DNA from 2 places in the Pseudomonas sp. GW822-FHT07A10 genome. Region 2 is predicted to be linked to the other one. Evidence: predicted binding sites of a transcription regulator. Region 2 holds the regulator's gene; the other holds the start of a gene.
The links. Region 2 encodes sigma-54, which starts transcription at its own class of promoters, with help from an activator protein. Its sites were predicted from a motif close to ANTGGCATNNANNTTGCTNT; they were not measured.

Region 1: a site for sigma-54 is predicted at 10,151-10,170, ahead of AC1RL4_RS08000 (circularly permuted type 2 ATP-grasp protein). Genes of this name have one in related genera too.

What each region holds. Positions count from the first base shown of each region.
Region 1 covers NZ_JBXAKV010000003.1:364,607-379,437, forward strand. The annotation lists gene AC1RL4_RS07965 (magnesium and cobalt transport protein CorA) at 26-997, shown strand; gene AC1RL4_RS07970 (amidotransferase) at 1,130-1,870, opposite strand; gene AC1RL4_RS07975 (3-hydroxyacyl-CoA dehydrogenase NAD-binding domain-containing protein) at 1,978-4,122, opposite strand; gene AC1RL4_RS07980 (acetyl-CoA C-acetyltransferase) at 4,161-5,366, opposite strand; gene AC1RL4_RS07985 (c-type cytochrome) at 5,947-6,774, shown strand; gene AC1RL4_RS07990 (transglutaminase family protein) at 6,940-7,749, opposite strand; gene AC1RL4_RS07995 (alpha-E domain-containing protein) at 7,746-8,696, opposite strand; gene AC1RL4_RS08000 (circularly permuted type 2 ATP-grasp protein) at 8,709-10,118, opposite strand; gene AC1RL4_RS08005 (ribonuclease E inhibitor RraB) at 10,498-10,839, opposite strand; gene AC1RL4_RS08010 (hypothetical protein) at 11,038-11,271, opposite strand; gene speE (polyamine aminopropyltransferase) at 11,427-12,302, opposite strand; gene AC1RL4_RS08020 (PLDc N-terminal domain-containing protein) at 12,541-12,732, opposite strand; gene AC1RL4_RS08025 (hypothetical protein) at 12,816-13,346, opposite strand; gene AC1RL4_RS08030 (ankyrin repeat domain-containing protein) at 13,590-14,108, opposite strand; gene AC1RL4_RS08035 (long-chain-acyl-CoA synthetase) at 14,220-14,831, opposite strand, start outside.
Region 2 covers NZ_JBXAKV010000015.1:18,147-32,977, forward strand. The annotation lists gene AC1RL4_RS22575 (YhdP family protein) at 1-1,046, shown strand, start outside; gene AC1RL4_RS22580 (carbon-nitrogen hydrolase family protein) at 1,153-2,007, shown strand; gene tldD (metalloprotease TldD) at 2,020-3,462, shown strand; gene yjgA (ribosome biogenesis factor YjgA) at 3,523-4,047, opposite strand; gene pmbA (metalloprotease PmbA) at 4,156-5,502, shown strand; gene AC1RL4_RS22600 (HPr family phosphocarrier protein) at 5,633-5,905, opposite strand; gene rapZ (RNase adapter RapZ) at 5,921-6,778, opposite strand; gene ptsN (PTS IIA-like nitrogen regulatory protein PtsN) at 6,781-7,245, opposite strand; gene hpf (ribosome hibernation-promoting factor, HPF/YfiA family) at 7,258-7,566, opposite strand; gene AC1RL4_RS22620 (RNA polymerase factor sigma-54) at 7,641-9,134, opposite strand; gene lptB (LPS export ABC transporter ATP-binding protein) at 9,319-10,044, opposite strand; gene lptA (lipopolysaccharide transport periplasmic protein LptA) at 10,044-10,589, opposite strand; gene lptC (LPS export ABC transporter periplasmic protein LptC) at 10,576-11,148, opposite strand; gene AC1RL4_RS22640 (KdsC family phosphatase) at 11,156-11,680, opposite strand; gene AC1RL4_RS22645 (KpsF/GutQ family sugar-phosphate isomerase) at 11,680-12,654, opposite strand; gene AC1RL4_RS22650 (ATP-binding cassette domain-containing protein) at 12,930-13,739, shown strand; gene mlaE (lipid asymmetry maintenance ABC transporter permease subunit MlaE) at 13,739-14,536, shown strand; gene mlaD (outer membrane lipid asymmetry maintenance protein MlaD) at 14,536-14,831, shown strand, end outside.

The DNA.
Region 1 (14,831 bases), on a different contig from region 2:
AGCGACCGATAAGAAGTGAATCATCATGGGTAGAGTCGTTGCTGCTGCGGTTTACAGCGCTGGTAAGAAAGTCACCAATATCACGCTTGACGAAGGTGCGGCCTGGGCTGCCAAGCCTGGCCACTTTGTGTGGATCGGCCTCGAAGAGCCCAATGCGCAGGAGCTGTTCAACCTGCAACGCCAGTTCAACCTGCACGAACTGGCCATCGAAGACGCCCTGGAAAAACACAGTCGACCGAAGCTGGAAACGTTCGGCGATGCGCTGTTCATCGTCACATATTCGCCGATCCGCCATGAAGGCAAATTGCAGTTCATCGAGACGCATATCTTCGCCGGCAAGGGTTACATCATTACCGCGCGCAATGGTCACTCGGCGTCCTACGCCCATGTCCGACAACGCTGTGAGGCACGTCCGCTGTTGCTGGAGCATGGGGAAGATTTCGTACTCTATGCCATCCTCGATTTCGTGATCGAAAACTACCAGCCGATGGGCGAAGCGATTCATGCCGAGATCGATGAGCTGGAAAGCAATGTCCTCTGCGGTTCGCTGAACGAGCGCGATATCCAGAAACTCCACGGCCTGCGTCGCGATGTATTGCGCTTGCGCCGGTTTGCGGCGCCGATGGTGGAGATCGGTGAGGAACTGCAAAAGCTGAGTTTTCCGTTTATCGACAAAAACATGCGCCCGTATTTTCGCGATGTGCAGATTCATGTCACGCGGCAGATGGAAGACCTGACGACCCTGGCGGACATTGCCAGCCAGACCATCGAGGTTGGGGTGTTGCTTGAGGCGTCGCGCCAGAGCGTGGTGCAGCGCAAATTTGCGGCGTGGGCGGCGATTCTGGCGTTTCCGACGGCGATAGCGGGGATTTACGGGATGAACTTCCAGGACATGCCAGAGTTGACTTGGCATTACGGGTATTTTGCGGTGTTGGGGTTTATTACCGTTGGATGCGTCGGTTTGTGGGCGAGTTTCAAGCGGTCAGGATGGTTGTAGAGCCGCGTGTTTTCAGTGAGAGCCGGTTGCCCCCATTCGCGAGCAAGCCCGCTCCCACAGGGATTCTCAGTGTGTCACCCATCGTGTGCACACCGAGGATCTACTGTGGGAGCGGGCTTGCTCGCGAAGCTTTTAGCTTTTAGCTTCAACCGGTCCAGCATCAGGCTTGTGCGCCACAAACCGCATCATCCACTCTGCGACGGTAGTGCCGTGATGCTCGTGTTCAAGACTCGCCATACCTTTCGAATAAATCTGCTCGCCCAGCGCTTCCTGACGAATATCCAGCAACGCCCGTGAGTAATCGTGAATGAACTCCGGATGCCCCTGGAAGCACAGCACCTGATCGTTAATATGGTAGGCGGCGAACGGGCAGAAATCGCTCGAGGCAATCACCGTAGCGTTTTCCGGCAGCGCGGTGACCTGATCCTGGTGACTGATCAGCAACGTCAGCTCTTCCCTCACCGGGCTCATCCACGGCGCCTTGGCCGCGAGTTTGTATTTGTGGGTGCCGACGCCCCAGCCCTGGGTCGCCCGCTCGCTCTTGCCGCCCAATAGCAGCGCCAACAGTTGGTGACCGAAGCACACGCCCAGCAGTTTGTCGCCACGCTCGTAGCGCTTCAGCAGATACGTCTTGAGGGTTTGAATCCATGGGTCGGTGCCGAAGGAATCGGCCTTGCTGCCGGTGACCAGATACGCATCGAAGGTCTGATCATCGCTTGGATATTCGCCCTGCATCACGTTGTACACGCTGAATTCGGCCGCGATGGGTTGCTGCGAAAACAGACGCTGGAACATCTGCCCGTAACCCTGATATTGATCGACCAGTTCCGGACGCAGGATGTCGGTTTCCAGAATGCAGATGCGTAACGACATAAAAAATACCTGACACATGGTGGGAATAATGCACACCCCAGAGCCTGCCTTGAAACACGGTGGCAAGGCAAGCCCCGGAAGGCGTCATCGGTCCCTTAGAACGCCCCTTAGAACAACGCGTCCTTGGCGGCTTTCTCCAGCAACAGCGCAGGCGGCGTGAAGCGTTCGCCATATTGCTCGGCCAGGTACTGGGCGCGGGCAACAAAGTCTTTCACACCGTATTGGTTGATGAACTGCAACGCACCGCCGGTCCAGGCCGCGAAACCGATGCCGAAGATCGAGCCAACGTTGGCATCCGCCGTTGAGGTCAGCACGCCCTCCTCTACACAACGCACGGTTTCGATGGCCTGGATGAACAGCAGTCGATCACGCACATCCTTAGGCGAAATCTGCCCGTCAGCTTTCTCGAAGCGGGTTTTCAACTCCGGCCACAAATGTTTCTGCCCGGCAGCCGGGTAATCGTAGAAACCACCTCCAGCAGCCTTGCCCGGACGCTTGAATTCCTTGAGCAGCAAGTCAATCACGGCGAACGCCGGGTGCTCAATCAGCGGTTTCCCTTCCGCTTGCAGGTCTTTGGCGGTTTGCTCGCGGATATGGCTCATGAGGCTGAGGGAAACTTCGTCGGAGATCGCCAGAGGCCCGACAGGCATGCCGGCCTTGCGCGCTTCGGTCTCGATCATCGGCGCACTCACCCCTTCACCCAGCATGGCGATGCCCTCGTTGGTAAAGGTGCCGAACACCCGCGATGTGAAGAAACCGCGACTGTCGTTGACCACAATCGGAGTTTTCTTGATTTGCAGGACGAAATCGAAACCGCGAGCCAGGGTTTCGTCGCTGGTATGGACGCCTTTGATGATTTCCACCAACGGCATTTTCTCCACGGGACTGAAGAAATGCAGGCCGATGAATTTGCTCTGGTCTGGCACGGCGGTGGCCAGGCCACTGATCGGCAACGTCGAGGTGTTGGAGGCGATCACCGCGTCCGGGCCGACGACGGTTTGCGCTGCCGATGAGACCCTGGCTTTAAGCTCGCGATCTTCAAACACCGCTTCGATGATCAAATCACAACCGGCCAGATCCGCATCGTCTTGAGTGGTATGGATTCGCGTCAGAATCGCCTCGCGCTGCTCCCGGCTCAACTGACCCCGAACAACCTTCTTGTCCAGCAGCGCCGCCGAGTGAGCCTTGCCCTTCTCTGCCGCGACGAGGTTGATGTCTTTGAGCACCACATCGATACCGGCCGAGGCGCTGACAAACGCGATGCCCGCGCCCATCATCCCGGCGCCGAGCACGCCGACTTTCTTCGTCACGTAAGGCGCTATGCCCTGAGGTCGCGAACCGCCGGCATTGATCTCATTGAGCTGGAACCAAAAGGTGCCGATGAGGTTTTTCGACACCTGGCCCGTAGTCAGTTCGGTGAAGTAGCGGGTTTCGATCAGATGCGCGGTGTCGAAATCCACCTGAGCGCCCTCCACTGCGGCGCAGAGGATTTTCTCCGGTGCGGGCAGGCAGCCCTGGGTTTTGCTGCGCAGGATCGATGGCGTGATGGCCAGCATCTGCGTGACTTTCGGATCCGACGGCGTACCGCCAGGGATCTGATAACCCTTCACATCCCAGCGCTGCACAGCAACCGGATGAGCAGCAATCCACGCCCGCGCCTTGGCCATCAGCTCATCGTGATCGACAGCCAACTCGTCGATCAACCGCGCTTGCAGCGCCTGTTGCGGACGGATTTTCTTACCTTCCAGCAGATACGGCAGAGCTTTTTCGATGCCCAGCATGCGCACCATGCGCACCACCCCGCCACCGCCCGGCAACAGGCCGAGGGTGACTTCCGGCAGGCCAAGCAGCACCGACGGGTTGTCGAGCGCTACACGGTGATGGCACGCCAGGCAGATTTCCCAGCCGCCGCCGAGCGCCGCGCCGTTAATGGCGGCAACCACCGGTTTGCCAAGGGTTTCCAGGGTGCGCAACTGGCCCTTGAGGGTCAGCACCATGTCGTAAAAGGCTTGGGCTTCGGGCTTGCCGACCTTGATCAGTTCATTGAGGTCGCCACCGGCGAAGAAGGTTTTCTTGGCCGAGGTGATGATCACGCCGGCAATCGCATCCTTGTCGGCGACCAGGCGCTCGACACAGGTGGCCATGGCCTCGCGGTAGACCGCGTTCATGGTGTTGGCGCTCTGGCCCGGCATGTCGATGGTCAGGACGACGATCCGGTCCTGGCCCTTTTCGTAACGAATGGCTTGGGTCATGGCAATTTTCCTTGAGTCGGATTTTCTTAAAGGCAGGCTCAGAGGCGTTCGATGATGGTGGCAATGCCCATGCCGCCGCCGACACACAATGTCGCCAGGCCATAGCGCAGGCGCCGGGTTTCCAGTTCATCGAGCAGCGTGCCGAGAATCGCGCAACCGGTGGCGCCGAGCGGGTGGCCCATGGCGATGGAGCCGCCGTTGACGTTGACCTTGTCCGGGTCGATGGCCATGTCCTTGATGAACTTGAGCACCACCGAGGCGAACGCTTCATTGACTTCGAAAAGGTCGATGTCTTCGACTCGCAGCCCGGCCTTGGCCAGTGCCTTGCGGGTGGCCGGCGCCGGGCCGGTGAGCATGATGGTCGGGTCGGTGCTGGTGACCGCCGTGGCGACGACCCGCGCCCGTGGCTGCAAACCCAGTGCCCGGCCCTTCGCTTCGGAGCCGATCAGCATCAATGCCGCGCCATCAACGATCCCGGAACTGTTGCCCGGTGTGTGAACGTGGTTGATCCGCTCGACCTGGCTGTACACCCGCAATGCCGTGGCGTCGAAGCCCATTTGCCCGATCATTTCGAAACTCGGCTTGAGCTTGCCCAGGCCTTCCATTGTCGAATCGGCGCGAATGAACTCATCATGATCGAGCAGGATGATGCCGTTCTGGTCCTGCACCGGCACCAGCGACTTGTTGAAGGAACCATTCGCCCGCGCCCGCGCCGCCTTCTGCTGCGAGTGCAACGCGAAGGCATCGACGTCCTGACGACTGAAACCTTCGATTGTCGCGATCAGGTCGGCGCCCACGCCCTGGGGTGTGAAATGGCTGCGCAAGTTGGTTTCCGGGTCCAGCGCCCAGGCCCCGCCGTCGCTGCCCATGGCCACGCGGGACATCGACTCGACGCCACCGACCACCACCAGATCTTCGAAGCCGGAACGCACTTTCATCGCACCCAGGTTCACTGCTTCCAGCCCCGACGCGCAGAAGCGATTGAGTTGCACACCCGCCACGCTGACGTCCCAATCGGCCACTTGTGTGGCGGTCTTGGCAATGTCGGCGCCCTGATCACCGATAGGCGTCACGCAGCCAAGCACCACGTCGTCGACCTGACTGGTGTCCAGGGAGGTGCGCTGCTGCAACGCCGTCAGCAGCCCGGCCACCAGGTTCACTGGCTTGACGCTGTGCAAGGCGCCATTGGCCTTGCCTTTGCCACGGGGCGTGCGTAACGCGTCGAATATCAAAGCTTGGGTCATGGCGTTCTCGAACCTGAGGGTGATCTCTATACCCTCACCTTATGCCGAGCAGCCGTGGATTCAATGACCACAGCGCTCATAGGCGTTGACGGTCACGCTCAGACGAACGGTAGTCAGCTATCGGATTAATCGATTCGTGTCACCAAGCTGTCTAGCCAACGGGCGCCCAAGAAGCTGGCCATAGGCCTCATGTCTTTTTGGCAGCGATCAGCGCTAATTCCATACGAAATGGATCTAAGCCAAGCGTGACGCGGGCCCTAATGTAAACCTGTACGAAGTTGTCGTCGGGTTTTGCCGAGGCTCTCGTCCTACAGGAAGTGCAGCGCTCTGCCGTCATGGAGATATGCAGGCAGGCAACCAGGAAATAACAAAAAAGGCGGTCAAGCCATGTTCAAACATTCGAAAGTACGTCAAGCCGGGCTCATTCTATTTGCTACTACGCTGTTGTTGATTTTGCCGAACCTGACCAAGGTGCTTGGCTGATCGAGCAGCGGGGGTTTTCATTACACCTGATAAAAATGTGACTGGCTCGCTATCCGGGCCTGCTTGGCTGTGCCAACCTTTACGGCACTTCCACGACATGGACGACGATCATTTGAAAGCGCTCATTCTGTTGGGGGCCTTGCTGCTCAGCACGCCTCTGTCCGCCGCACAGCTGAACCTTGAGCTGGGTGCAAGTTCTCGCACCTGGCAGACCGATGAATTGCTCAAGCATCCTCAGGTTCAGACCATCACGATCACTAACGACGTTTCCTACAAACGGGACATGAGCTATCGCGCCGTGCCGATGGCGGCGTTGTTGACGGGCACCAAGCCTGACGATCACCTGCAAGCGGTAGCTCTGGACGGTTTTGCCGCCGAACTGGCCGCCGCGCCGTTGCTCAATACTCAGGGTGCGCAGGCCTGGCTGGCGATTGAAGACCCGGCCAAGCCGTGGCCGCCGCTGTCCGAGGGCAAACACAGTGCAGGGCCGTTTTACCTGGTCTGGACCGATCCGCAGGCGGGCAATATCAGCCCCGAGCAATGGCCGTTCGAGGTCGCGAGTATCAAACGCATGGCCCCGGTGGCCGAACGCTTCCCTGCCCTGCTCCCCGATCCCGCGCTGAAGGCGGACCATCCGGTGAACAAAGGCTTTGCGCTGTTTCAGAAAAACTGCCTGGCCTGCCATCGACTCAATGGCGCGGGGGATGCGCAGTTCGGACCGGACCTGAATATTCCGTTCAACCCGACCGAGTATTTCGGCGCGAATTTCCTCAAGCGTTACATTCGTGACCCGCAGAGCTTGCGCCAGTGGCCGCAGGCGAAGATGCCCGGGTTCTCGCCGACGGTATTGCCGGAGAGGGATCTGGAGTTGTTGGTGGGGTATTTGAAGCACATGGCGGGACGCAAGGTGTCTACGGCCAAGTAAACATCCACCTGTGGCGAGGGAGCTCGCTCCCGCTGGGGCGCGAAGCGGCCCTCAAATCAGGCGACGCGATCCGTCAGGCAAACCGCATTCGCCGGGTTTGCGACTGCTGCGCCCGGTCGCGGATCGGCCGGCGGGAGCAAGCTCCCTCGCCACAATGAATGACTGCTACTGCTGTTGGACGGAGATCACCGGCGCAGGCGTCGGCGAGACCAACACCTTGGCATGCATCTGCTCATACCCACCGCCACGGCGCATGCCGCGCACCGGGCAGGCGTCGAGGTAGTCCAGGCCCACGGCCAGTTTCAAGTGACGTTCAGGCCGGGCCAGTTCGTTGGTTACATCGAAGCTATACCAGGCGTCATCCAGCCAGGCTTCCGCCCAGGCGTGACTGGCCAGGTGTTCACTGTTCTCGCTGTACAAATACCCCGACACATAACGCGAGGGGATGCCCAGGCTGCGGGCGCAGGCGAGAAACGCATGGGTATGGTCCTGGCAGACCCCGGAACGCCCGGCGAAAGCTTGCGCTGCGCTGGTCTCCACTTCAGTGGAACCCGGCGTGTAGGTCATGTGCTGGTTCAGGCCATGCATTAAATCGATCAGCGCCGTGCGATCCCGCCGTTGCTTGCACGCCTTCTCGGCAAACGCGCGCAGGGCTTCGTCGGCTTCGGTCAGCCGGGTGAAACGCAGGAACGGCAGCGCCGACTGACTCTCGTGCTCGGCTTCGCGCAGCTCGTCGATATCGACCTGGCCACGGGCGCCGATGATGATCGCCTCATGCGGCTCGTCCAGGGTCAACACATGCAGGATGTTGCCGAACGGATCGAGTTGCGCGCGCACCGGGCGCGGCAGGTCGAGTTGCCAGCTCAGCACGTGCTGGCGCTCGCTGTCGTGGGGTGTCAGTCGCAGGTACTGGATGCTCGCCCGCACCTGATCTTCGTAGTGATAGGCGGTCTCGTGGCTAATGGAAAGTCTCATGCAGCCTCCAGATAGGAACTGTGTATGGCATTGCCCAACTGGCGCACCAGCGGGATGAACTCGGTCAGCCAGGTGTGCAGGCCTTCGTCGAGGATTTCGTTGATACCGGTGTAGCGCAGGCGCGCGTCCATTTCCGCCGCCAGGCGTTGTGCGGGACGGCCGTTGGCCCCCGGTAGTTGAGCGAGAATCTGATCGACCTCTTCGGTGCAGGCTCGCAGGGATCGCGGCACATCGGCGCGCAGCAACAACAGCTCGGCCACATGCCGGGCGCCGGGGGCGTCGCGGTAGATTTCGGTGTAGGCCTCGAACGATGACAAGGCCCGCAACAAGGCGCTCCATTGGTAATAGGCGTGGGCCGTACCGTCACTGACGGCTTCGGCTTGATCGCCGGCCATTTCGTAACGGGCATCAAGCAGGCGCAAGGTGTTGTCGGCCCTTTCGATAAAGGTGCCCAGACGAATGAAGCGGAACGCGTCGTTACGCATGATCGTGCCGTAGCAAGCGCCGCGGAACAGGTGGGAACGTTCCTTGATCCACTCACAGAAACGGCTCATGCCGTAGCGACTCAAGCCCTGCTCGGCGATCCCGCGAATTTCCAGCCAGGTGGCGTTGATGTTTTCCCACATGTCGGCGGTGATTCGCCCACGCACCGCATGGGCGCTGGCTCGCGCGGCACCGAGGCAGCTGTAGATGCTCGCCGGGTTGGCCGCGTCCAGGGCGAAAAAATGCAGCAGCCGTTCGGCATGCAGATCGCCGTGGCGCGCCAGGTAATCGTCCAGGGTGCCGGTGATCAGCAACGGCATGGCCAGTTCGTGCAAGCCGTCGCCACGACCGTCCTGGGGCATCAGCGACAGCGAATAACTGATGTCGAGCATCCGCGCGAGGTTTTCCGCCCGCTCCAGGTAACGCGACATCCAGTACAGATCCGAGGCAGTTCTACTTAACATGGCAAGCTTCCTTCAATCCTCGACCACCCAGGTGTCCTTGGTTCCGCCGCCCTGGGACGAGTTCACCACCAGGGAGCCTTCACGCAAGGCGACACGGGTCAAACCGCCGGGCACAACCCGGGTTTCGCGGCCAGACAATACAAACGGACGCAGGTCGATGTGGCGCGGTGCGATGCCGTTTTCGACAAAGGTCGGACAGGTCGACAACGACAACGTCGGTTGCGCGATGTATGCGTGGGGCTTGGCTTTGATCCGCTCGCGGAAAGATTCGATTTCCGCCGCCGTCGCCGCCGGCCCCACCAGCATTCCGTAACCGCCGGAGCCTTGGGTTTCCTTGACCACCAGCTCCGGAAGGTTGGCCAGCACGTGGGACAGTTCAGAAGGATTACGACACTGCCACGTCGGCACGTTCTTCAGGATCGGCTCTTCATCGAGGTAGAAACGAATCATGTCCGTGACGAAGGGATACACCGACTTGTCGTCCGCGACCCCGGTGCCGATGGCATTCGCCAGCACCACATTGCCGGAGCGGTAGGACGACAGCAGCCCTGGAACGCCAAGCATCGAATCGGGGTTGAACGCCAGCGGATCGAGGAACGCATCGTCGAGGCGACGGTAGATCACGTCGACCGCTTTCGGCCCGTCCGTGGTGCGCATGAACACCTTGTCGTCGCGCACGAAAAGGTCCGCGCCTTCCACCAGTTCAACGCCCATTTCCCGAGCGAGGAACGCATGCTCGAAAAACGCACTGTTGAAACGCCCCGGCGTCAGCACCACCACGCTCGGGTTGTCGATCGGGCTGGAGCTTTTCAGGGTGTCGAGCAACAGGTTCGGGTAGTGGTCGATCGGTGCGATGCGCTGGGCCGCGAACAACTCGGGGAACAGGCGCATCATCATCTTGCGGTCTTCGAGCATGTAGCTCACGCCGCTGGGGGTACGCAGGTTGTCTTCGAGCACGTAGTAGGTGCCGTCGCCATCGCGCACCAGGTCGACACCGGAAATGTGCGAATAGATATCGCGGTGCAGATCCAGCCCTTGCATCGCCAACTGGTATTGCTCGTTGGCCAGCACTTGTTCGGCCGGGATGATGCCGGCCTTGATGATGCGCTGCTCGTGATAGAGGTCGGCAAGGAACATGTTCAATGCCTTGACCCGCTGAATACAGCCGCGTTCGACGACCCGCCATTCACTGGCGGGGATGCTGCGGGGAATGGTGTCGAAGGGAATCAGGCGCTCTGTCCCCTGCTCATCACCATAGAGCGTGAAGGTAATCCCGGCGCGATGAAATAACAGATCGGCCTCGCGTCGCCGTTGTGCCAAAAGCTCGTCAGGCGTTTCGGCCAGCCAACGGGCAAACTCCCGATAATGCGGACGGACCTGGCCGCCGGCATCGTACATCTCATCAAAATAGGTGCGGATCATGCCGTACTCCTTGTCACACGGACATCCAGGCCTTCGCAAGGCCCGTGCCATAGGCAGAAACGCTTTGATATCAATCAGTTGGATAATGTCGCTGCACGCACCGCACCAATCCTGTGCGGTAAATGCCCCACCCTGATCGCCCCCGCTTCATGGCGAAGCAATGCTGTCGCCTATCAGCAGCATAGTCAGAGTTGATTTCACTGCTCGGGAGGCAGATGCGGATAATCCGTGCATTCGCTGGAAAACTGATCGCTCTTCCCTTTAGCCGCCTGTTCAGGTGGCTTTTTTTTGTCCGTTTGAAATGTGGCGAAATAAAAAGATTGAAACAAAAACGGCCAACCCAAAGGTCAGCCGTTACTAAGTGTCACTGTTCATAAGCTTATGCGAGTAGCCCTCGTATCTCCTGTTTGACGCCCCATCCCTCGATGATGCCACCCAGAGGCTCGACCACCGCCTCGAAGTCCTGCTCGAAGTCGCCGATCCCGTCGTAGGTGGCGTACATCACTTTGCTCAGTTCCAGCGACCACGCGCCGTCGTCACGCGCGCTGATCTGGGCATTCAAGGATTCACCACAAAAATGACCTGCCGCCCTGCGTGCCCGCTCCTCGTCCGGGAAAATGGCGTAGAACTCGATGGGATGGAATCGTGAAAAATCGAAACCGCCTTCTTTCATGCGGCGCAGCACGCTGCTGCTGATGTCTTCTTGATAGGCTGTGCTCATGAAACGTCCCCCTCAGACTGATGGATAGACTTTCCGTATTCCCTGCACTTTCGATGCGGCAACAGAGGTTGCCGCCGGGAAACAAGCATGTAGCTGACAAGACCAGACCTTAGCGAGTCACTCGCTGATCTCGGTTGCAGAGTAGCCTCAAGACAGAGCCGCTGCCAAGGCCTGGTGGTGAATGTGACAGGAGGTGTATCAAATCGGAGTAATGCTGAGGATTTCAATGCTGTGCTGGGATTTCAGACTTTTGACGGTCGGATCATCGGTACGACCCTCCAGATCATTGAGGTCCAGTTTCGCAGCCACCGGCAGTCGCCGGTCGCGAATGAGTTGGGCGGCTTGCTCGTTGCTCGGGCACTCCTCGCACTCGAAGAGTTCGTCGACTGATTCACCGTGTTCATCCACGAAAGTGATTTTCCACTTTTGCATCGGTGCCTCCTCGGTAAAACCCATGGATGGGCTTACATCTATCTCGACTCGTGCATTGGCCGATCGTTCCAAGGGATCCTAAAAGCGAGACATGAAAAAAGGCCGTCACCCGCGTGTCTCACACACCGGCGACGGCCTTTCTTATCGACGAAGCATCAGTCGTTGCTAGGTTTGTTCACCGCTTGCAGCACGTACTGCGGCAACGCGAAGGCACCAATGTGGATTTCCGGGTTGTAGTAGCGGGTGATGATGCCGCTGCCGGCGAAGCGCTGTTGCAGGGTTTCGCGGGACAATTTGCGATAGGCGGTATCGGTCGCGCCCCAGGCGAAGGTCATTGCGCCGCCGATGTAGGTCGGCACGGCCGCCTGATAGAAGTGCCAGTCCGGGAACAGGCTGCGCAGGCGACCCGCGGTGGTTTTGACTTCTTCGATTTGCATGAACGGGGTGCCGTTCTGGGTCACCAGAATGCCGCCTTCGTTCAGGCAGCGGTGGCAAGCCTGGTAGAAGTTTTCGGAGAACAGCACTTCGCCCGGACCGATCGGGTCGGTGGAGTCGGAAATGATCACGTCGAACTTTTCGGTGGTGGTGGCGACGAAACGCATGCCGTCGTCGATCACCAGGTTCAGGCGTGGATCATCGAACGCACCCTTGGAGTGGTTCGGCAGGAATTCCTTGCACATGTCGACCACGGTGCCGTCGATTTCGACCATGGTGATGTGCTCGACGCTGCGGTGCTTGGCCACTTCACGCAGCATGCCGCCATCGCCACCACCGATGATCAGCACGCGCTTGGCGGTGCCATGGGCGAGGATCGGCACGTGGGTGAGCATTTCGTGGTAGATGAATTCGTCGGCTTCGGTGGTCTGGATTACGCCATCCAGCGCCATCACCCGGCCCATGCGCGGGTTTTCGAAGATCACCAGGTGCTGGTGTTCGGTGCGCACTTCGTGCAGCAGTTTTTCCATGCGAAAACGCTGGCCATAGCCTTCGTAGAGGGTTTCCAGGTACTCGCTGGTTGGGGTATTGCTCATGGGAAGTGCTCCGATGAATGCGGGTGGCAACGGACGGTTACCCGCCCATGATGGCCAATCGATCACCTCGATTGACCGGGAAAGGCGCGCATTCTACGTCGCGGAACATGACAGGTCGAACCTTCTGATGCACACACCGGTAGGAGCGAGGCTTGCCCGCGAAGAACGATGACTCGGTCTATCAGGTACACCGCAGCGATCCTTTCGCGGGCAAGCCTCGCTCCTACCATGAAGATCGTCAGATCCGCACATCGCCTCTTGGCCCGGCGATGGCCCAGATGATCAGGCCCAGCACCGGCAGCAACAGGATCAACAGCACCCAGAGGACTTTCATCCCGACTTCGGCGCCACTTTTAAGCACATTGATGATGGCCCAGATATCCAGGGCAAAAATAATCAGGCCGATCAGGGTGTTGAACGTGGAACCCATGGTGTCGCTCCAAAAAAATGGTAGGCACTCTTAGGATAGTCGGGCCTGGCGAGGGTTCCGTTTTATTACCGTTGTAGATGGTTTCAGACGTGGATGGCCACTTTCAGGGCTTCCAGGGAGGGCGCGGCGGCGATGCCGACTTCGGCGCACAACTCCAGCACCCGTGGCACGTCGTTGCCATAGACCAGCACCACTTGCAGTTCGTCGTCGAGCAACTGGCTGAAATTCATCAAGGTGTAGCCACCGTTTTCCTTGTTCAGGCTGCTCATCTGCACCTGAATGCGATTGAGTGCCGTGAGAGCTTCGGTTTTGGCCAGTTGCTTGGGCTTGATGTTGAACTCAACGCCGGGGCCGAACGAGGCGACGATCTGCGCGAACAGGTCCATGTAGGTGTCGGCCTGGAACAACACGGTTTCTGGCAGACTGCCGACGACAACCCACTCGCCCAACGGGATCGGAAAGGTGTCGTCGTAGTTGACGTCTGGATTGGCCGCCAGAAAAGCCTCGGGATCGGCGTAGGCCTGAGCCGCTTCGTCAGCGATTTTCAGGATTTCGTCCTCGCCCATGCACCCGGAGCTGATTTTGCTGATGAGTTCGACGAGTGCGGCTTTCATGAGGTGGATCCTGTAGCGAGGGAATTTTGAGGGCGCGAAGGATAACGCATTCGGAAACGGATTGCGGGACCTGGCAGGAACCTGTGGCGAGGGGGCTTGCCCCCGTTCGGCTGCGAAGCAGTCGTAAAACCAGAGAACTGGGTTTGAATGAGATACCGAAGGGGGCCGCTTCGCGGCCCAACGGGGGCAAGCCCCCTCGCCACAGAGCTCCCTCGCCACAAAAGCCCCGCGACACTACAGAGGTCAGGCCAGGAGTTTTTGCAGCTGAGCCGTGGTATCCGCCGCGCCCATGGTCTTGGCCGCGTCCAGCGCAGACACACCGTTGGCGTCCTTGGCCGCTGGATCGGCGCCTTTGCTGATCAGGTAGTCGATGATTTCGACGCGGTTGAACATCGCCGCCATCATCAACGCAGTGCGTCCGTCGAAGGACGAACCTTCCACTTCAGCGCCCCCCTCAACCAACGCCTTGACCACCGCCAGGTTGCCCTTGAATGCTGCACCGGCAATCGGACTCTGACCGTTGCCGTTGCGCAACTCGGGATCGGCCTTGTGCTTGAGCAGCACCTGCACCGCCTCTACATGCCCGTAGTAACTGGCGAGCATCAGCAAGGTATCGCCCTTGCTGTTACGCAGATTCACCGGCAATCCGGAGCTGATCAACCGGTCCAGCATCACCGCATCACCATCGCGCGCTTTGTTGAACACCTGTTCGGCAAATTCAGCTGCCTCTTCGGGGGTCATCTGGCGGCTTTTGTCTGACATTGGGGACTCCACATTCGGTCAATCGGAAAGCCGATAGTTTCCCGAGCAGCCCGGAACCTGTCACTTGTTTTTTCTCATGGACGGTCATAGCGATATTCAATAGCGACCCTTTCAATAGCGATGCCTGCCTCCGTAAATATCCGCCAGCACCTGCTCGGTGACTCGCACGTAGGTTTCGGTGCCCGGCAGCCAGGCATAAATCGGGTCATCGCCGGTTTTGCTCGGATCGAAGGCTTCGTCCTTGAGCCGGGTCTTCTGGTACTTGAAGGTCCCGGTGGTTTCCATTTTCACTTTCACCCGCAGGAACAGTGGCACCGCATAGGCCGGCATTTGTTGCCTGGCGAACGCCAGCAACTCACTGAAATCCAGGGTCGCCAGGGATTCGGCCGGGGTGATGGCCGCCATCCCTGCCCGCCCATTGGTGTTGTGAATTTCCACGCCATAGGCCACGGCTTCGGCGATGTGCGGGTGTTGCAATAGGATGTTCTCGACCTCGGTGGTGGAGACGTTTTCGCCCTTCCAGCGGTAGGTGTCGCCCAGGCGATCGACAAACTGCGCGTGACCGAAACCGATGTTGCGCAGCAGGTCACCGGTATTGAAGTAGCGGTCGCCCTTCACGAACACATCGTGGAGCACCACTTTTGCGGTCTTCTGCGGATCGGTGTAGCCGTCCAGAGGCGCCTTATCGTCGATCCTCGCCAACAACAGCCCCTGCTCGCCCTT
Region 2 (14,831 bases):
TCAGCGGTTTCGGCACCACCCTTGATCAGGCGTCGGTGCAGTTGACGCGCAAGCCGGCCGCCTGGGCGCTGCAACTCGACAGTCAGCAGGCCAAGGGCACCGTCGGTATTCCCGATGCCAAAGCCACACCGATTGCGATCAATCTGCAATACGTACGTTTGCCGGCCCCAGACCCGACGGTGCTGGCCGACGAGAATTCGCCGGATCCGCTGGCCACTGTGGACCCGACGAAAATCCCGGCGCTGGATATCACCATCAATCAACTGTTCCAGGGGCAGGACTTGGTGGGCGCCTGGCTATTGAAAGTTCGCCCGACCGGCAAGGGCATTGCCCTCAACTCCCTGGATATGGGCCTCAAGGGCATCTTCCTGCAGGGCAACGGCGGTTGGGAAGGCACACCTGGCAATTCCAGCAGTTGGTACAAGGGCCGGGTCAGTGGCAAGAACCTCGCCGACGTGCTCAAGGGCTGGGGCTTTGCGCCGAGCGTCACCAGCGAAGAGTTTCACATGGATGTCGACGGTCGCTGGCCTGGCTCACCGGCGTGGCTGGCCACCAAGCGCTTCTCCGGCAGCCTTGATGCGTCGCTCAATAAAGGTCAGTTTGTTGAAGTCGAGGGCAGCGCCCAGGCTCTACGGGTATTTGGGCTGCTCAACTTCAACTCCATTGGCCGCCGCTTGCGCCTGGACTTTTCCGACCTGTTCGGCAAAGGCTTGAGCTATGACCGGGTCAAAGGTTTGCTGGTCGCGAGTAACGGGGTCTACGTGACCCGTGAGCCGATCCGGCTGACCGGTCCGTCGAGCAATCTGGAGCTCAACGGCACTCTGGACCTGGTGGCTGATCAGGTCGATGCCAAGTTGCTGGTGACTTTGCCGGTGACCAACAATCTGCCAATTGCCGCGCTGATCGTCGGTGCTCCGGCCGTCGGCGGGGCACTGTTCCTGATCGATAAACTGATCGGTGACCGCGTGGCGCGCTTTGCCAGCGTCAGATACACGGTCAAGGGGCCGTGGAAAGAGCCGAAAATCACCTTCGACAAGCCTTTTTGAAAAGCCACTTTCCAAGCCTATGGAGTAGCATGGCCGTAAGTCCCCTGTAGGAGCTGCCGCAGGCGGCTCCTACAGGTATGTGTTGATTCCAGATAAGGAAATGGCCATGTCTGTAGCAGTTATTCAAATGGTCAGCCAGAGCGACGTGCTGGCCAATCTGGCCCAGGCCCGTCGTCTGCTTGAGCAAGCGGCGTCCGGTGGCGCGCGGCTTGCCGTGCTGCCGGAAAACTTCGCTGCAATGGGCCGTCGCGACATTGCCGACATTGGCCGCGCCGAAGCGCTGGGCGAAGGCCCGATCCTGCCGTGGTTGAAACAGACCGCCCGCGACCTCAAGTTATGGATAGTGGCTGGCACGTTGCCGTTGCCGCCGGCGGATCAACCGACAGCCAAAGCGCATGCGTGCTCGTTACTGGTCGATGATCAGGGCGAGACCGTGGCGCGGTACGACAAGCTGCACCTGTTCGACGTGGACGTGGCGGACAATCGCGGGCGTTATCGCGAATCCGATGACTATGCTTATGGCAGTGGCGTGGTGGTTGCCGATACGCCGGTCGGTCGAGTCGGCCTGACGGTGTGTTACGACTTGCGCTTCCCGGAGCTGTACAGCGAATTGCGTGCCGCCGGCGCGGAATTGATTACCGCCCCGTCGGCCTTTACCGCGGTGACCGGCGCGGCCCATTGGGACGTGCTGATTCGTGCGCGGGCCATCGAGACTCAATGTTACGTGCTCGCGGCCGCCCAGGGTGGCACTCATCCGGGACCGAGAGAAACCTTTGGTCATGCCGCGATAATCGACCCATGGGGGCGTGTGCTGGCACAACAGGATCAGGGCGAGGCCGTGCTGCTGGCCGAACGCGACAGCAGCGAACAGGCGTCCATCAGGGCGCGGATGCCGGTGTCCACTCACCGGCGCTTTTTCTCGCAGGGCGCCCAGCGACCTGCATCAGAACGACGAATTTAAGGCGTAAAGCATATGAGCGAGTTGTTGTCCTCTGTCAGTGAGCACCTCCTGGCGCCCGGCGGCGTAACGATCGAGAGCCTGCAAGGTGTGCTCGGCGATCTCGCCGGCCCGGGCATCGATGCCGCCGACCTGTATTTCCAAGGGCAGATTTCCGAGTCTTGGGCGCTGGAAGACGGGATCGTCAAGGAAGGCAGCTTCAACCTCGACCAGGGTGTCGGCGTGCGTGCGCAATCGGGAGAAAAAACCGGTTTCGCCTACAGCAATGCGATCACCCTCGAAGCGCTGGGCGCGGCGGCCCGTGCGGCCCGTTCGATCTCCCGGGCCGGGCAGAATGGCACCGTGCAGGCGTTCACTACCCAGGATGTCGCCCAGTTATATGGGCCGGACAACCCGCTGGAAGTGATGACTCGCGCCGAGAAAGTCGAGCTGCTCAAGCGCATCGATGTGGCGACCCGCGCCCTCGACCCGCGTATCCAGCAAGTCACCGTGAGCATGGCCGGGGTCTGGGAGCGAATTCTGATCGCCTCCACCGACGGCGGCCTGGCGGCGGATGTGCGGCCGCTGGTGCGTTTCAACGTCAGTGTGATCGTCGAGCAGAACGGTCGCCGTGAGCGCGGCGGACATGGCGGTGGCGGTCGTACCGATTACCGCTATTTCCTCAGCGAAGACCGCGCCATGGGCTATGCCCGCGAAGCGTTGCGTCAGGCGCTGGTGAACCTGGAAGCCATCCCGGCGCCGGCCGGTACGTTGCCGGTGGTGTTGGGGTCGGGTTGGTCTGGTGTGTTGCTGCACGAAGCCGTCGGTCATGGTCTGGAAGGCGATTTCAACCGCAAGGGCAGTTCGGCCTACAGCGGGCGCATGGGCGAGATGGTTGCATCGAAGCTTTGCACCATCGTCGATGACGGCACCCTCGCCGGCCGCCGAGGTTCACTGAGCGTCGACGACGAAGGCACGCCGACCGAGTGCACCACGCTGATCGAAAACGGCGTGCTCAAAGGTTATATGCAGGACAAGCTCAACGCGCGCCTGATGGGCGTGGCCCGCACCGGTAACGGTCGTCGTGAATCCTACGCGCACCTGCCGATGCCGCGCATGACCAACACTTACATGCTCGGTGGCGAAAGCGACCCGGCAGAAATCATCGCCTCGGTGAAAAAAGGCATCTACTGCGCCAACCTGGGCGGCGGTCAGGTGGACATCACCAGTGGCAAGTTTGTGTTCTCCACCAGCGAGGCGTACCTGATCGAAGACGGCAAGATTACCGCTCCGGTCAAAGGCGCGACGTTGATCGGCAACGGGCCGGAAGCCATGAGCCGGGTGTCGATGGTCGGTAACGATCTGGCGCTGGACAGCGGTGTGGGAACGTGTGGCAAGGATGGGCAGTCGGTGCCGGTGGGTGTCGGCCAGCCAACGCTGAAAATCGATGCGATCACCGTGGGTGGCACAGGATCGTAAGGGGCTCTTGAAAAAGTGAAGCTTCGGGTGAGTTGCGAGGCAACTCACCCGATTCGGGACTTAACGCAAACCGCGTTGAGTCTCGTCCAGCTCACGGATGTACTTGAAGATTTTACGGCTCGAAGCCGGTGGCTTGTTGGTCGCCAGTTCGTGCTGGGCCTGACGGATCAGGGAGCGCAATTGTTGACGATCGGCCTCCGGGTAATCAACGACGAACTTCTCCAGGACGGCGTCGTCGCCTGCGATCAAGCGATCGCGCCAGCGTTCCAGGCCGTGGAAACGTTCGTTGTACTGCCGGGTGGAGGCATCGAGTTGATCGAGCAGAGTGAGAATGGCGCCAGTGTCCTGATCGCGCATCAGCTTGCCGATAAACTGAAGGTGCCGTTTACGCGCGATGTTCGCGGTGTGCTTGGGCGCATCGGCCAGAGCCCGGCGCAAAGCGTCGGTCAACGGCAGTTTTGCCAGCAGGTCAGGCTTGAGTGTTGTAAGGCGCTCGCCGAGGTCAACCAGAGCATGCAGCTCGCGTTTGACCTGGGATTTGCTTTTTTCTCCCGTATCGAGGGAGTCGTCGTAAGAATCAACCATGGTGGCCGTCCGCAAAGAAACGCCGCCATGATAACCAGTCGGGGGCCGCTTGTCCGGCCCGGTCGCTCGATGACCGTTACCGAAAGCAGAATTTGAGTGGAGAACAGCATGAGTGCAGTTGAAAGCGTCGGCCCACAAGCGTTGCCGGCACTGCAAGAGCAAGTCGAGCAGATCATTGCTGAAGCCAAGCGCCAGGGCGCCAGTGCCTGTGAAGTGGCTGTGTCGCTGGAGCAGGGCCTGTCGACCACGGTGCGTCAGCGGGAAGTCGAAACCGTTGAGTTCAATCGCGATCAGGGCTTCGGTATTACCCTGTATGTAGGGCAGCGCAAAGGCTCGGCCAGCACCTCGGCCAGCGGTTCGGAAGCGATTCGCGAAACCGTCGCTGCTGCACTGGCGATTGCCAAGCACACGTCTGAAGACGAAGCCGCAGGCTTGGCGGATGCCGCGCTGATGGCCAAGGAGCTGCAGGATTTCGACCTGTTCCATCAATGGAGTATCACGCCGGAGCGAGCCATCGAGCAGGCCCTTGCTTGTGAAGCGGCGGCGTTTGCCGCCGACAGTCGGATCAAGAACGCCGACGGCACCACCCTCAGCACTCATCAGGGTTGCCGTGTGTACGGCAACAGCCACGGTTTTATCGGCGGTTACGCCTCGACCCGTCACAGCCTCAGCTGCGTGATGATCGCCGAGGCCGATGGCCAGATGCAGCGTGATTACTGGTACGACGTGAACCGGCAGGGCAATTTGTTGGCCAGCCCGGAGAGCATCGGCCAGCGTGCCGCGCAACGGGCGGCGAGCCGCTTGGGCGCACGCCCGGTACCGACCTGCGAAGTGCCGGTGCTGTTTTCTGCGGAACTGGCCGGCGGTTTGTTCGGCAGTTTCCTCTCGGCGATTTCCGGCGGCAGTCTATATCGCAAGTCTTCGTTCCTCGAAGGCACGCTGGGGCAGAAACTGTTCCCGGAATGGCTGACCATCGATGAGCGTCCGCACTTGATGCGCGCTTTGGGCAGCTCTGCCTTCGACGGCGATGGCCTGGCGACCTACGCCAAGCCGTTCGTGGAAAACGGCGAGCTGGTGTCCTACGTGCTGGGCACCTATTCCGGCCGCAAGCTGGGTATGCCGAGCACCGCCAATGCCGGCGGCGTGCACAACCTGTTCGTCACCCATGGCGACGAAGATCAGGCGGCCCTGTTGCGCCGCATGGGTCGTGGCCTACTGGTCACTGAATTGATGGGGCAGGGCCTGAACATGGTCACTGGCGATTACTCCCGTGGCGCAGCGGGTTTCTGGGTCGAGAACGGCGAAATCCAGTTCGCGGTCCAGGAAGTGACTATTGCCGGCAACATGCGCGACATGTTCAAGCAGATCATTGCGGTCGGTAATGACCTAGAATTGCGCAGCAACATTCGCACAGGTTCGGTGTTGATCGAGCGGATGACGGTGGCAGGTAGTTAAGCTGCGGTTGCTGCACAAAAAAAGCGCCACCCGATCGGGTGGCGCTTTTTTTTTTTTGGATCAAAATATCGCAGCTTCGTCAGTGCCTACGCATCTGTGGGCGCAACCGAAAGCCGAAATCCATTGATCTTTATTCGCCTTCGTCGAAGAAGTTGTTGATCAGCGCCACCAGTGCATCCATAGCTTCCTGCTCTTGTTCACCTTCGGTTTTCAGGTGGATTTTGGTGCCCTTGCCGGCCGCGAGCATCATCATGGCCATGATGCTTTTGCCATCGACCATCGTTTCCGGCGTACGGCCAGCCCTGATCTGGCAAGGGAACTGCCCGGCGACGCCAACGAATTTTGCAGACGCGCGGGCATGCAGGCCCAGCTTGTTGATGATTTCGATTTCCAGAGCAGGCATCGCGATGTGAATCCTTTAGCTGAGGTCGCGGTGGCGAACCTGGACGTTCTTCAGGGATTGTTGCAGGACCTGGCCCAGACGTTCGGTCAGGTAGACAGAGCGGTGATGCCCGCCGGTGCAGCCAATGGCAATAGTGACATAGGCGCGGTTGCTGGCGGCAAAGCGGGGCAGCCACTTGAGCAGGTAGGAGGAAATGTCCTGGAACATCTCTTCGACATCCGGCTGCGCCGCCAGGTAGTCGGCCACCGGTTGATCGAGCCCGGACTGTGCCCGCAGCTCCGGTTTCCAGTAAGGGTTAGGCAGGCAGCGCACGTCGAACACCAGATCGGCGTCCACCGGCATGCCACGCTTGAACCCGAAAGACTCCACCAGAAACGCAGTGCCGGGCTCCGGCTGATTCAGCAGGCGCAGCTTGATGGTGTCGCGCAGCTGATACAGGTTCAGATTGGTGGTGTTGACCTTGAGGTCGGCCAGATCGGCGATCGGCCCCAGCAGATTGGTTTCGTCCTCTATCGCTTCCGCCAGCGAGCGATTGGCGCTGCTCAGCGGGTGACGACGGCGGGTTTCCGAAAAACGTTTGAGCAGGGTCTCTTCATCGGCGTCCAGATACAGCACATCGCACTGGATATGCCGGCTGCGGACTTCTTCCAGCAATTCGGGAAACCGTGACAGGTGGCTCGGCAAGTTGCGTGCATCGATGGACACGGCCACCAGCGGTTGTGCCAGTTCGGTATGAATCAGCGCACGTTCGGCCAGTTCCGGCAGCAGGCCGGCAGGCAGGTTGTCGATGCAGTAGTAACCGTTGTCCTCGAGAACATCGAGGGCAGTGCTTTTACCTGAGCCGGAGCGGCCGCTGACGATGATCAGGCGCATGATTAGTGACCGTTTTGCTCGTCCAGGACAACCTGATACAAGGCTTCGTTGCTCGGGGCGCTGCGCAGTTTTTCACGCACTTCCTTGCGATCAAGCATGCTGGCGATCTGGCGCAGCAGCTCCAGGTGCGCATCGGTGGCGGCTTCCGGGACCAGGAGTACAAACAGCAGGTCAACCGGGGCACCGTCGATGGCGTCGAAATCGATGGGTGCATCCAGGTGCATCAAGGCACTGATGGGCGATCCGCAGCCCTTGAGACGGCAGTGGGGGATGGCGATACCGTTGCCAAATCCGGTGGAACCGAGTTTTTCACGGGCGACCAGACTCTCGAAGACATCCTGCATGGCCAGATCCGGCACTTCGCGATGGATGAGGTTGGCAATTTGCTCGAGGGCTTTCTTTTTACTGCCGCCCGGCACGTTCACCAGGGAACGGCCGGGGGTCAGGATGCTTTCAAGTCGGATCATGGGTTGGGAGTGTTAACGACCGGTCGCGCCCTGGAGGAGGCTCTGGGTCTTTTCCTTATGCTTTTTGAGTTGTTTATCCAGCTTGTCGGTCAGTGCGTCGATCGCTGCGTACATATCGGTATGTTCCGCGTTAGCGACCACCTCATTGCCGGGAATATGCAGCGTGGCTTCGATTTTCTGCTTGAGCTTCTCGACCGTCATCGTGACCTGCACGTTGGTGATCTTGTCGAAATGCCTCTCTAATCGTTCGAGTTTTTCGCCGATGTAGGTGCGAAGAGGTTCGGTCACTTCCAGTTGGTGTCCACTGATGTTGACTTGCATACAGCTTCTCCTTCGTTGCCAGTGCATAAAGCGGTAGATCCGATGATCTACCACTGGAACGCTGTGGCGTGGCTCTACATCAACCGCTTTCGTTCGCTCGAAGGCGCGATTCCTAGGGATTCGCGGTACTTGGCGACGGTGCGGCGAGCCACCTGAATGCCTTGTGCCTCCAGTAAACCAGCGATCTTGCTGTCACTCAACGGCTTTTTCTGATTTTCCGCGGCAACCAGTTTTTTGATGATCGCGCGGATCGCCGTGGACGAGCATTCACCGCCTTCGGAGGTGCTGACGTGGCTGGAAAAAAAGTATTTCAGTTCATAGATGCCCCGTGGGGTATGCATGAATTTTTGCGTGGTCACCCGTGAAATCGTCGATTCGTGCATGCCCACCGCTTCGGCGATGTCATGCAGCACCAACGGTTTCATGGCCTCGTCGCCGTACTCCAGGAAGCCGCGTTGATGCTCGACGATCTGGGTGGCCACTTTCATCAGCGTTTCGTTGCGGCTTTGCAGGCTCTTGATGAACCAGCGAGCCTCCTGCAGCTGATTTCGCATGAAGGTGTTGTCAGCGCTGGTATCGGCGCGGCGTACGAAGCCGGCATATTGGGCGTTGACCCGCAGGCGTGGCACCGACTCCTGGTTCAGCTCCACCAGCCAGCGCTCGTTGTCCTTGCGCACGATCACGTCAGGAACGACGTATTCGGCTTCGGTGGACTCGATTTGCGAACCCGGGCGCGGGTTGAGGCTCTGGACCAGTTCGATCACCTGGCGCAGTTCATCTTCCTTGAGCTTCATGCGGCGCATCAGCTGGCTGTAGTCGCGGCTGCCGAGCAGGTCGATGTAATCGGTGACCAGGCGCTTGGCCTCGGTCAGCCAAGGGGTCTTGGCGGGCAGTTGACGCAGTTGCAGCAGCAGGCATTCACCGAGATTGCGGGCGCCGATACCGGCGGGCTCGAATTGCTGGATGCGGTGCAGGACGGCTTCGATTTCGTCCAGTTCGATGTCCAGTTCCGGATCGAAGGCCTCGAGGATTTCCTCGAGGGTTTCGTCCAGATAGCCCTGATTGTTGATGCAGTCGATCAGGGTCACGGCGATCAGGCGATCGGTGTCGGACATCGGTGCCAGGTTCAGTTGCCAGAGCAAATGGCTTTGCAGGCTTTCACCGGCCGAAGTACGGGTGGTGAAATCCCACTCGTCGTCATCGTTGCTCGGCAGGCTGCTGGCGCTGGTCTGGTAGACGTCTTCCCAGGCGGTATCGACAGGCAATTCGTTGGGAATGCGCTCGTTCCAGTCGCCTTCCTCAAGGTTATCCACCGTCGGGGCGGTTTCCTGGTAGGAGGGTTCCTGAATGTCGGCGTTGGGTTGCTGTTCGGCTTTGTCGGCCAAGGGGTCGGCGTTATCGAAGTCGTCGCCTTCTTCCTGGCGTTCGAGCATCGGATTGGACTCCAGGGCCTCCTGGATTTCCTGTTGCAGGTCCAGGGTCGACAATTGGAGCAGGCGGATGGCCTGTTGCAGCTGCGGTGTCATCGTCAGCTGCTGGCCCATTCTCAAGACTAGCGATGGTTTCATGGCAGGGGCTTAACACCTTATTCGCCGGCGCACATGCGCCATCCACTACAGGGCGCCGAAGCGCCAAACATAAGCAAATTATATGCCTGAAACTGAAGTGTTTGCCTAGAGCGCTGTAACAATAAAAAACTATTGATTTTTTATTGAGATGAGCGCCGAGGCGACTGGCCAGGCACCTCAGCGCTTACAGGCGGAACTCATGGCCCAGATACACTTCCTTGACCAGTTCGTTGGCCAGGATGGTGGCGGAGTCGCCTTCAGCGATCAGCTGGCCATCGTTGACGATGTAGGCGGTTTCGCAGATGTCCAGGGTTTCACGGACGTTATGGTCAGTGATCAGCACGCCAATGCCTTTGGCTTTGAGGTGATGGATGATCTGCTTGATGTCGCCCACCGAGATTGGGTCCACGCCGGCGAAGGGTTCGTCGAGGAGGATGAATTTCGGGTTGGTGGCCAGTGCCCGGGCGATTTCCACCCGACGGCGTTCACCACCGGACAGGCTCATGCCAAGGCTGTCACGAATGTGGTGGATGTGAAATTCCTGCAGTAGGCTTTCCAGCTCTTTGCGGCGACCGGCCTTGTCGAGCTCCTTACGGGTTTCGAGGATGGCCATGATGTTGTCGGTCACCGACAGCTTGCGGAAGATCGACGCTTCTTGCGGAAGATAGCCGATACCGGCCTTCGCGCGACCATGCATCGGCTGGTGGCTGACGTCCAGGTCATCGATCAGTACGCGCCCCTGATCGGCCTGTACCAGGCCCACGATCATGTAGAAACAGGTGGTTTTGCCGGCGCCGTTGGGGCCAAGCAGGCCGACGATCTGGCCGCTGTCGATGGACAGGCTGACGTCGCGCACGACCTGGCGGCTCTTGTAGCTCTTGGCCAGGTGCTGAGCTTTCAGAGTTGCCATTACTGGGTTTTCTCGTCGGTTTTCTTCTTCGGCTGGATCACCATGTCGATACGCGGACGTGCCTCGGTGACCTTGCTGCCCGTGGCGCGACCGGCGCTGGCCAATTTTTTCACCGTGTCATAGACGATTTTTTCGCCCTGGGTGACGTTGTTGTCCTTGTCGACAACTTTGGCCTTGTCGATCAGTACGACGCGGTTTTGCGCGGCGTGATATTGGATGGTCACGCCCCAACCCTGAACAGGCTTGGTGTCGCCAGCTGTTTGCAATTGCTCGAAGTACGCCAGGTTGCCCACCGAGGTCACCACGTCGATGTCGCCAGTCGGGGTGCGAGTGATGGTCACGGTGTTGCCGGTGACCTTCATCGAGCCCTGAGTGATGATCACATCACCTTTATAGGTGGCAACACCGTTCTTGTCGTCCAGTTGGGCGTCGTCGGCCTGAATGCGGATAGGCTGCGCTTGATCGGTCGGCAGAGCCCAGGCGCTCACGCTTCCCAGTGCTGCGCTCAGACTGAGCAAAATAGGGAGGGTTTTAACGAGCCTCATACTGTCCTCTTACGTTCGATAGCAGGTGTATCCTGCTTTCTTTCAAGTACGCTTTCATTCCGTTGCCTGTCGATACACCGCCGGCGCCGTCGATTCTAACGGGTTGATCGGTCTGCGCATATTGCTGCTGCGGGAACACTGTCATACGGGTGGTGGTAATCAGGGTTTTACGGTTTTTTTCGTCGAAACGCGTGATACGTACCGAGTCGATCAGCTCGACCTGGGTGCCGTCCGGGTTGACTTCGCCGCGTTCGCTCTGGACGTGCCAGGGAAATTCGGTGCCGCGAAACATGTTCAGGTCAGGGTTGGACAGCAACGTCACTTCCGTCGCTTTCAGGTGTTCGACCTTGTCGGACGTCATTTCATACTGCAATTTGCCGTCCGGCAGGTACTGCACGCTGTGGGCGTTGGTGGCGTAATAGTCGATCATGGCTTCATCGACATGCGCCACTGGCTTGTCGAGGAAGCGTTCCGGGCTGATGTTCCAGTAGCCGACCGCAGCGAATAGCGCCGCGATGCAACCGAATATCAGGATGTTGCGAATCTTTTTGCTCAGCATGATGGGCTCACAGATACGCGGCGTTGGCCGCATCGAGGCGGCCCTGGGCGCGCAGGATCAATTCGCAGAATTCGCGCGCGGCACCCTCGCCGCCACGGGCCTGGGTGATGCCGTGGGCGTGTTCGCGCACGAAGCTGGCGGCGTTGGCCACGGCCATGCCCAGGCCGACGCGGCGAATCACCGGCAGGTCTGGCAGGTCGTCGCCGAGATAGGCCACTTGTTCATAGCTCAGGTTGAGTTGGGCAAGGAGCTCGTCGAGCACCACCAGTTTGTCTTCGCGACCCTGATACAGGTGTGGAATGCCGAGGTTTTTGGCCCGTCGTTCGACCACCGGGGTCTTGCGTCCGCTGATGATAGCGGTCTGCACGCCGGCTGCCATCAACATCTTGATGCCTTGGCCGTCGAGCGTGTTGAAGGTCTTGAATTCGCTGCCGTCTTCGAGGAAGTACAGGCGCCCGTCGGTCAGCACGCCGTCGACGTCGAATACCGCCAGTTTGATCTGTTTGCCGCGTTGCAGCAGGTCCGTGCTCATTACATTACTCCAGCGCGCAGCAAATCGTGCATGTTCAAGGCGCCGACCGGGCGGTCTTCGCTGTCGACCACGACCAATGCGTTGATCTTGTGGTCTTCCATGATTTTCAACGCCTCGGCAGCCAGCATCTCGGCACGTGCGGTCTTGCCGTGGGCGGTCATGACCTGCTCGATGGTGGCGCTGTGGATGTCGATGCTGCGGTCCAGGGTGCGACGCAGATCGCCGTCGGTGAAGATCCCGGCAAGTTTACCGTCGGCCTCTAGAACCACGGTCATGCCCAGGCCCTTGCGGGTCATTTCCATCAATGCGTCCTTGAGCAGGGTGCCGCGCTTAACCTGCGGCAGCTCCTGTCCGGCGTGCATGACGTTTTCCACTTTCAACAGCAGGCGTCGGCCAAGTGCGCCGCCTGGGTGGGAAAAGGCGAAATCTTCAGCGGTAAAGCCGCGGGCTTCCAGCAGCGCCACCGCCAGGGCATCGCCCATCACCAGAGCGGCGGTGGTCGATGAGGTTGGCGCCAGGTTCAGCGGGCAGGCTTCGTGCTCGACGTGGACGTTGAGGTTGACCTCGGCGGCCTTGGCCAGCGCCGAGTCGGGATTGCCGGTGACGCTGATCAATTTGATGCCCAGGCGCTTGATCAGTGGCAGCAGGGTAACGATTTCATTGGTGGAGCCGGAGTTCGATAGTGCCAGGATGATGTCGTCACGCGTGATCATGCCCATGTCGCCGTGGCTGGCTTCGGCTGGATGCACGAAGAACGCCGTGGTGCCGGTGCTGGCCAGGGTGGCGGCAATCTTGTTGCCGATGTGCCCCGATTTGCCCATGCCGACCACGACTACGCGGCCTTTGCTGGCCAGAATCATCTCGCAAGCGCGTACGAAATCTGCGTCGATATGGGGTAACAAGCCTTGCACGGCTTCCAGTTCGAGACGGATGGTGCGTTGTGCAGATTGAATCAGGTCGCTGGATTGGCTCATGTCAGAAATCGTATAGCCTGATGAAAAGGCGGCGATTATAACGGTAATGATCAAAACCCTCACGTAAGTTCGTCGCGGTTTGTCATTCCTTGTTGCCGAATCCTCTAAATAGATGATTCCAGGCGCTCATGTTGTTGATAGTGCCCGGCTTGGGCCTTGGGCGCTTGGTGATTGCAGTGATATAGTTCGCCGCCAGTTCGGCCTGCCCGGGAAGGTATGTGCTTTCGTCAGAAAGCCAGGCGTCCGAGTGAGAGGCTGCATCGCAAGGAGTTTAGATGAGTGCCGATAACGCCTACGCGGTCGAGCTGAAGGGACTGACCTTCAAGCGCGGTGCGCGCAGCATTTTCAATAACATTGATATCCGCATACCACGCGGCAAGGTCACCGGCATCATGGGGCCTTCCGGGTGTGGCAAGACCACGCTGTTGCGGTTGATGGGGGCCCAATTGCGCCCCACCAGCGGCGAAGTCTGGGTCAATGGCCAGAACCTGCCAACGTTGTCGCGCAGCGATTTGTTCGATGCGCGCAAGCACATGGGCGTGCTGTTTCAGAGCGGCGCGCTGTTTACCGATCTCGATGTATTCGAGAACGTTGCCTTTCCGCTGCGTGTTCATACCACGCTGCCGGAAGAGATGATTCGCGACATTGTCCTGCTCAAATTGCAGGCCGTGGGCTTGCGTGGCGCCCTAGACCTGATGCCTGACGAATTGTCTGGCGGCATGAAACGTCGAATCGCGCTGGCCCGGGCGATTGCCCTCGACCCGCAAATTCTCATGTACGACGAGCCTTTTGTTGGCCAGGACCCGATCGCCATGGGCGTGCTGGTGCGCCTGATCCGCTTGCTCAACGATGCGCTGGGCATCACCAGCATCGTGGTCTCCCACGATCTGGCCGAGACCGCGAGCATCGCCGACTACATCATTGTGGTGGGTGACGGGCAAGTGTTGGGGCAGGGCACGCCCAAGGAGTTGATGAACTCGCAGGAGCCACGGATTCGCCAGTTCATGACTGGCGAACCCGACGGCCCGGTCGCATACCACTTTCCAGCGACGGATTACCGCGCAGATCTTCTGGGGAAGCGCTGATGCGCAAGATTTCATTAATAGAAAGAGTGCGCCGTTTCGGCCACGCCGGCATCGATGTGCTGGCGGTGTTCGGGCGTTCGGCGCTGTTCCTGTTTCATGCCTTGCTCGGTCGCGGTGGCATCGGCGGCAGTTTTGGCCTGCTGGTCAAGCAACTGCATTCGGTTGGCGTGATGTCCCTGGTGATCATCGTGGTCTCCGGGGTGTTCATCGGCATGGTGCTGGCGCTACAGGGCTTCAACATCCTGTCCAGCTACGGTTCGGAGCAGGCCGTCGGGCAGATGGTTGCGCTGACGCTGCTGCGTGAACTGGGGCCCGTCGTCACGGCCTTGCTGTTCGCCGGGCGTGCGGGTTCGGCGCTGACCGCCGAAATCGGCAACATGAAATCCACCGAGCAACTGTCCAGTCTGGAAATGATCGGGGTTGACCCGCTCAAGTACATTATTGCTCCGCGCCTGTGGGCCGGCTTCATTTCCCTGCCGGTGCTGGCGATGATTTTCAGCGTGGTGGGTATCTGGGGTGGTTCGTGGGTGGCCGTCGACTGGCTGGGTGTCTATGAGGGCTCCTACTGGTCGAACATGCAAAACAGCGTGATGTTTGTCGACGATGTGCTGAACGGCATTATCAAAAGCATCGTTTTTGCCTTCGTCGTGACCTGGATCGCCGTATTCCAAGGGTATGACTGCGAGCCCACTTCCGAGGGGATCAGTCGTGCCACTACCAAGACCGTGGTGTACGCCTCTTTGGCGGTACTCGGCCTGGACTTTATTCTGACCGCCTTGATGTTTGGAGATTTCTGATGCAAAACCGCACCCTGGAAATCGGTGTCGGCCTTTTCTTGCTGGCTGGCATCCTGGCTTTGCTGTTGCTTGCGTTGCGGGTCAGTGGCCTGTCCCCGAGCGCAACCACCGATACTTATAAACTTTATGCATATTTCGATAATATCGCCGGTTTGACTGTCAGAGCTAAAGTGACCATGGCCGGTGTGACCATCGGCAAGGTCACGGCGATCGATCTGGATCGCGACAGCTTCACCGGTCGGGTGACCATGCAACTGGAAAAGCGCGTAGATAACCTGCCGACTGACTCCACTGC